DNA from 3 places in the Priestia sp. YIM B13552 genome. Region 1 is predicted to be linked to each of the others. Evidence: riboswitches for the same ligand, from Rfam matches in the RefSeq annotation. Region 1 holds a riboswitch; each other region holds the start of a gene.
The links. Region 1 has a riboswitch for cobalamin ahead of ACFX40_RS13105 ((2Fe-2S) ferredoxin domain-containing protein). Riboswitches for the same ligand answer to the same signal wherever they lie in the genome.
Positions count from the first base shown of each region.

Region 2: another riboswitch for cobalamin. It lies ahead of ACFX40_RS21990 (cobyric acid synthase); the one in region 1 lies ahead of ACFX40_RS13105 ((2Fe-2S) ferredoxin domain-containing protein).
Region 3: another riboswitch for cobalamin. It lies ahead of ACFX40_RS16350 (ABC transporter substrate-binding protein); the one in region 1 lies ahead of ACFX40_RS13105 ((2Fe-2S) ferredoxin domain-containing protein).

Region 1 covers NZ_JBHZOU010000003.1:193,072-195,341, reverse strand. Annotated here, with positions in the region: gene cobJ (precorrin-3B C(17)-methyltransferase) at 1-836, opposite strand, end outside; gene ACFX40_RS13105 ((2Fe-2S) ferredoxin domain-containing protein) at 850-1,230, opposite strand; cobalamin riboswitch at 1,333-1,512, opposite strand; cobalamin riboswitch at 1,631-1,809, opposite strand; gene ACFX40_RS13100 (hypothetical protein) at 1,957-2,115, opposite strand.
Region 2 covers NZ_JBHZOU010000006.1:169,907-172,176, reverse strand. Annotated here, with positions in the region: gene ACFX40_RS21995 (YdcF family protein) at 1-468, opposite strand, end outside; cobalamin riboswitch at 616-795, shown strand; gene ACFX40_RS21990 (cobyric acid synthase) at 888-2,270, shown strand, end outside.
Region 3 covers NZ_JBHZOU010000003.1:829,394-831,663, reverse strand. Annotated here, with positions in the region: gene ACFX40_RS16355 (thioredoxin family protein) at 161-475, shown strand; cobalamin riboswitch at 566-698, shown strand; gene ACFX40_RS16350 (ABC transporter substrate-binding protein) at 957-1,916, shown strand; gene ACFX40_RS16345 (adenosylcobinamide amidohydrolase) at 2,005-2,270, shown strand, end outside.

The sequences.
Region 1 (2,270 bases):
GTCTCTTCTTGATCGAGAGCCCATGGTTCTGCTTCTTTTCGAAGTCGCTGATGCGGTCTTAGCGGCTGCTCCGTTTGGTTGAGGGTATATTTTCGCTGATATCCGCGCGGTGTAATCATTAAATCGTCGTAAAAGAACGTAGATGAATTTCCGACAACAACGGTAGTCAGCATGCCAATTTCATGATTTAACATGTCTTTTAAGTTGGTCATTACGACTTCTTCACGGTCACGATAAGCGCTTTTCACAAGACCAACAGGCGTATCAGGGGAACGATACTTTAATAGAATTCTTTGCGCTTCAACAATTTGTCTTGTTCGTCTTCCGCTCTTTGGGTTGTAAAAAGCCACTACAAAATCTGCTTGTGCAGCTGCTTCAATTCTTTTTTCGATTAGCTCCCAAGGCGTAAGGTGGTCACTTAAACTAATTGTACAAGCATCGTGCATCACGGGCGCTCCAAGGAGAGATGCGCATGAATTGATAGCCGAAATGCCAGGAATTACTTCCAGCTCTACGCCCGTTTCTTTTTTCCAGCCTTTTTCAATCAACACTTCATACACAAGGCCTGCCATTCCGTATACTCCCGCATCTCCGCTCGAAATGACAGCTACGGTTTTTCCTGCTTCAGCTTGCTTTACAGCTTCCTGTGCACGGCTTACTTCTTCGGTCATTCCCGTACTAATAATTTGCTGATTCGTTAACAGTCCTTGAATTAATTCCACATAGGTTTTGTAACCGATGATCATATCACTTTCTTGAATGGCTTCTCTTGCTCGCTGTGTAATATGTTCAAAGCTTCCCGGCCCAAATCCAATAACTAAAAGTTTACCTTTCATGCTAGCTCCTCCTTTATGCGTTACTTTTTACTTTGTCAATTCCTTCTATGGAGTCACTGTTTTCCGGAGAAACGAAACCATTTTGATCATATTCATAAATAAGCGATTCCTTTATACTGCAGCCTCCTGCTAAATGTTCTTCGACAATCCGATGAGCCACGGTTTCAGTGACCTGCTTGTACCAATCTCCTGAAGGATAGACGATAGCTACAGGAGCATCTTTGCATCGTCCGTTACAACGTGTACGCGTTGTATGAACCGTTTCATCCAAATCCAGTTCTGTCACTTTATTTCGAATAGCTTGCGTGGCTTCTTCTCCACCTTTTCTCATACAGCTGCTTCCATTACAAATCAATACGTGATGTTTTGTTCCATTTAAGTTCCACGTCGTCACACTCATTCGCTCCTTTACTAAAAAAAGCGCCTCTATCAATGATAGAGGCGCAGAAAAATTCAAACTAAGTTTTTGCACTTCCACCTATATCCCGTAGGGTAAGCTTCGCATTAGAAAAAGGCTGGTTTCCTGACTTCGATTCATCACTTGATTGCGCCTTCCCGAATACAGTGGCATATGCAATCAGCTCATCTTCACAGTGGCGGGTACCGCGCTGGCTTCACACCAGACTTCCCATTTAACGCAATGTGGACATTGCGCACCTTTTTTGCACGATATGTAGTTTTGCGATACGAGAAAAACCCGCTTCGCTAATATGCGAGCGGGTAAAACGTCAGAATAAGAGTGTACACGAATGCCACTTTAAGCCAACGTTTCCCTTCCCGCTCCCCGGAGAAATAGAAACTTCACAATAAAGACAGGTCTCCTGACTTGTGTATCATTCTACTTGAGAACCTTCCCGTGATTTTTCCACAGTGGTTATACTCGTTCGTCCACACTTACAGTTGCGGGGGCAGTACTGGTCTTTCACCAGTTTCCCTATTAAGCCTTCTTGGCATCTTTACTGTTGCTGTTTGATATATATGAACCTTTTAAACTATCAGAATAATAGAAGTAACTACCATATCATAGCGTACATTTTTTTTTATTTCAACTCTATTCTTTTTATAGGATATAAAGAGCCATAAAAAAACAAGAGCAAAAAATCAGCTCTTGTTTTTCTACTTATATAGCTACCAATGTTAAATGAGGATCATTATAATACACGACTTCTGAAAGAACTTTACAGCCATTTGTTTTGGCAAAAGCTTCTCTCGCCTGCTTTTCAGTTTCAAATTCAAACATTTTCATTTCTTTTCCAGCATATACCGTCAGTACCCACATGAAAAGATTCGCCTCCGATTATTGTAGTGATCGCTATATCCACATTATGACGAAACCATTTCCTTTTGAAAACCCATTCTACAAAACTTGTCACAAGAAACTTTTAAAAATTTAAAAACATTTTAACTTCTGTAAATGAACAAAATGTACAAAAG
Region 2 (2,270 bases), on a different contig from region 1:
AACGTCAAAGCCTTGACGTTTGGCAATAATAGAGGCGCGAAATAAATGAAAATCACTGCTAACAAGCACGACTTTTTTGTGTTGAATATCAACTTTCTGTTTAGTAAAAGTGAAATTCTCAAAAGTAGAAGTTGACTGATCTTCTTTTATAATTCGATTCTTTTTAATTCCTTCTTTTCGCAGAAAACGATAGGCTGCTTCTGCTTCAGAAATTTCTTCATCAGATCCTTTTCCGCCCGTTACGATAACTTTTGTCTGTTGATTTGCTTGTAAATAAGATAAAGCCGTCTTTACTCGTTCTTTTAAACTAGGAGACATTTGATCACCATCTACTTTAGAACCTAAAACGAGCACATAATCCGCGTTTTGTGGAACAGACTTGTGAGCAGTTTGATACATACAAAAAGATATGATTGCTATATAAAGAACAAACACGCTGATAAAGACATAAATGATTTTTTTCTTCAACTGTGAGCACCTTCCTAGCTATTCCATAAGATGTTTGGAAAATAATCGTTATTATAGCATACGAGACCCAAATAAGTATAAACACAGTAATATATAATAATAGAAGAAAATCGTTATTGTGAATGGTTATAAAATTCGTTACAATAAAGAATAAATGATTTTAAAAGTGCCTCTAAGGAGGATAATAGGGAAATCGGTGTAAATCCGGTGCAGCCCCCGCTACTGTAAATGTGGATGAACCTGCAAAGACCCACTAGTCAAACTAGGAAGGGTGCAGAAGTAAAATGAAGCATAAGCCAGGAGACCTGCTTTTAAAAACCCCTTATTTTTCGGTGGGAGAAATAAGTCAAGACAATGTGTTAATGAGCGCATGACCAAACCTTGACTTTTACAGTTAAGGTTTTTTTATGTGGTAGGGAGTGGAAAAAGTGAAAAAAGGAAAACCGCTTATGATTCAAGGAACGCACTCAGACGCTGGAAAAAGCATGATTGCTACAGCATTTTGCCGTATTTTTAAAGAAGACGGCTATCAAACTGCACCGTTTAAATCGCAAAATATGGCGCTTAATTCATACATTACAATGGATGGAAAAGAAATTGGCAGAGCGCAAGGAATTCAAGCAGAAGCGGCTGGAGTAGAAGCAACAACCAATATGAATCCTATTTTAATTAAACCAACTCGTGATCATGAATCTCAAATTGTTGTTCACGGAAAACCGCTACGTAATATGTTTGCTTTTCAGTATCGGCAAGAATTTTTTAATGAAGGTTTGAACGTTATCACGGAAGCTTATAAAGAGCTTGCCAATCATTATGATCGAATTGTGATTGAAGGCGCTGGAAGTCCTGCCGAAGTCAATTTGAACGATCGGGAACTCGTAAATATGCGTGTTGCAAAAATAGCAGAAGCGCCCGTTGTGTTAGTAGGAGATATTGATAAAGGAGGAGTTTTCGCGAGCCTAGTGGGTACTCTTCAATTGCTTCCAGATGAACACAAGTCTAGAGTTATCGGGGTGTTAATTAATAAATTCCGAGGAGATTTAGAACTTTTAAAACCAGGGTTGAAGTGGTTTGAAGAATACACGGGTGTTCCGGTGCTAGGAGTTATTCCTTATATGAACAACGTGGAAATTGATGCGGAAGATTCGTTATCACTTAGAAATTACTCAACGCTTGTGAATCCGTTAAAAGAAATTGATATTGCGGTCATCTCGTACCCGCGCATCTCAAATTTTACAGACATCGATCCTTTAAGCTTAGAAGAAGACTGTCACGTGAGGCTTGTAACCAAGCCGTCGCAATTAGGTACGCCTGATTTAATTGTTTTGCCAGGAAGCAAAAATACGATTGAAGATGCTCAGTTTTTACAAGAAAGCGGCCTGGCTCTAGCCATTAATCAAGTCTTGAACACAACGAACGTTCACGTCATTGGCATCTGCGGAGGATATCAAATGCTAGGGGAGACAATTACAGACCCTGATGCAGTAGAATCTCGGATTGAATCCATTAAAGGGCTGGGCTTGCTTCCAGTGGAAACCGTTATGACAACCAGCAAAAAAACAGAAAGAGTTTCTGGGTATGTCCAGTTAGAAAATGAAAGAGTTTTGATTGAAGGCTACGAAATTCATATGGGAAAGACAGTTTCTAAGAGCACCACGAAAGCTTTTGCAGTGGTAGAGCATGAAAAAGAAGGAACGGTTAAAGACAACGTTATTGGCACGTATGTTCATGATGTGTTTCATAACGATTCTTTGCGCAGAGCTTTGCTTAATCAAATTCGCAAACATAAAAAATTGCCGCCT
Region 3 (2,270 bases), 640 kb from region 1:
AATGTTAGCTTTTTTAAGCTAGCATTTTTTTACGTCTAAAACCGTTATGGTCTAAATAAGCTGAAACATTAGCACAATGATAAAAAAATCGTTTATAATGAAGTCAGACTTCTTACCATAGAATAGGGAGAAGGAACGAATAGATGTTGGAGGTAACATAATGAAACAATTTACGGAAGAAAAACAATTTCGCGAACAAATTAAGAACGAAACACTAAGCGTTGGGATTTTTACGACAACGTGGTGTCCTGATTGCAAACGTTTGGATATGTTCATTGATGAAATCGTTGACGAAAATACAGATAAAGCATGGTTTAAAATTGATAAGGATGAGTTTGAAGAACTTTCTGCTGAAAACAATGTAATGGGTATTCCTTCTCTTCTTGTATATAAAAACGGTGAAAAAATTGCACACTTGCACAGTGCAAATGCTAAAACGCCTGAAGCGGTCCGTGAATTTTTAGCAACTCTTTAATTCCTTAAGCTGCGAGAGCATTCTCGCAGCTTTTTTTGTGAGAATGGCTATTTCCATTTTTCCATGAGTGGGGTATACTAGGACAAGTGAATAATCGTAAAGCAATAAGGTCTCAATTTAAAGATTGAGTGAAAAGGGAAGTCTGGTGAAAAACCAGCGCGGTCCCGCCACTGTAAGCGCTCTGTGCGTAAGTCAGGAGACCTGCCTTATTGTTAGCTGTGAAACCTTCGAGGAAGGGTGAAGCAGGGTAATGAACATACATATCAAGTATAGTGAACGGATTCTTTTCCTGCTTATCTTGACGTTACCTGCTTTGCTTTCAATTGAAAGTAAAGCTTTTTTATTTTGAAGCTGCCTGCGAGCAGTATACATAGTCAAAGCGGAAAAACGGGATAGCGCTGCTTTTTGCATGATCATTTGCTTTTTCTTTAACGTGGAGGTTTCGTATTCACAATGAACAATATATAGGGGGAGTATTTAGATGAAAAAATGGCTTTCGTATTCCATTATTGCACTGTTAGTCATCGTACTTGCTGCATGCGGTGCAGGCAACCAAAGCAACAGTGATAAAAAAACGAAGCAAGATACGAAACAAACGTCACAAGCTGCATTTCCAGTGAAGGTAAAAGACGCGCGTGATAAAGAAATCACGTTGAAAAAACAGCCTAAGAAAATTGTTTCCTTAATGCCAAGTAATACGGAGATTGTATATGCCCTTGGCCTTGAAAAAAAATTAGTCGGTGTTACAAGCAACGATGATTATCCTAAAAGCGTAAAGAAAAAAGCGCAGGTAGGAGATATGAACGTTAATGCGGAAAAAGTTATTGCTTTAAATCCTGATTTAGTGCTGGCACACGCTTCAAGTATGGGCGTTTCGGATGAAGTATTTAAACAAATTGAAAGTGCGGGTATTCCGGTATTTGTTGTAAAAGATTCAACAACGTTTGATACGGTTTATGATTCTATTACGCAAATCGGTAAATTAACAGGTAAAACAAAAGAAGCTAATCAAACAATTAAAGACATGAAAGAAAAAGTAGCTTCAATTGAGAAAAAAGCAAAAACGATTTCAAAAGAAGATCGTAAAAAAGTATGGATAGAGGTATCAGGAGCTCCTGAGATTTATACAACAGGAAAAGGTACGTTCATGAACGAAATGCTTACTATGATCGGTGCGGATAACGTAGCAGCTAGTGAAAAGGGTTGGGTTAAGTTTTCTGAAGAGCAAGTTGTTAAGTTAAACCCTGACGTTATTATCGCAACGTATGATGCAGACAAAAATGAGATTATGAAGCGTCCCGCTTGGAGCAGCATGACTGCTGTAAAAGAGGGTAACATCGAGAAGGTTGATCAAAACAAAATCAATCGCTTAGGACCTCGTATTGTAGATGGCTTAGAGGACTTAGCAAAAGCAGTATACCCTGAGGTGTACAATAAATAAGAAGAGGGACCATATTCCAGTTCGAATTGAAAAGGGGATTGGTCCCTTTTCACATCTTAAAATTGAAGAACGGCCTGAGCTTTTAATCATGAAAACCGAGACTTCTTATAAAACATACAGCTCAGGGGTTTTAGGAACAGGCATTACGGAAACGGACACCTTTTACAATCGATTTGTTCACAAAGACTATTATTCAGATACTCCTTCTTTGGAGTATGAGCAATATTTGATGAAAGAAAATGTGCGCCATGAGCAAATCGTAGGGTTGATGACAGCCGTTTGGTTAAAAGAAAGAGCGGTTTACTGTTATGAAGGCTACGGAGTAAGAGTAGCTTCCGTGATAACGGCTGGAGT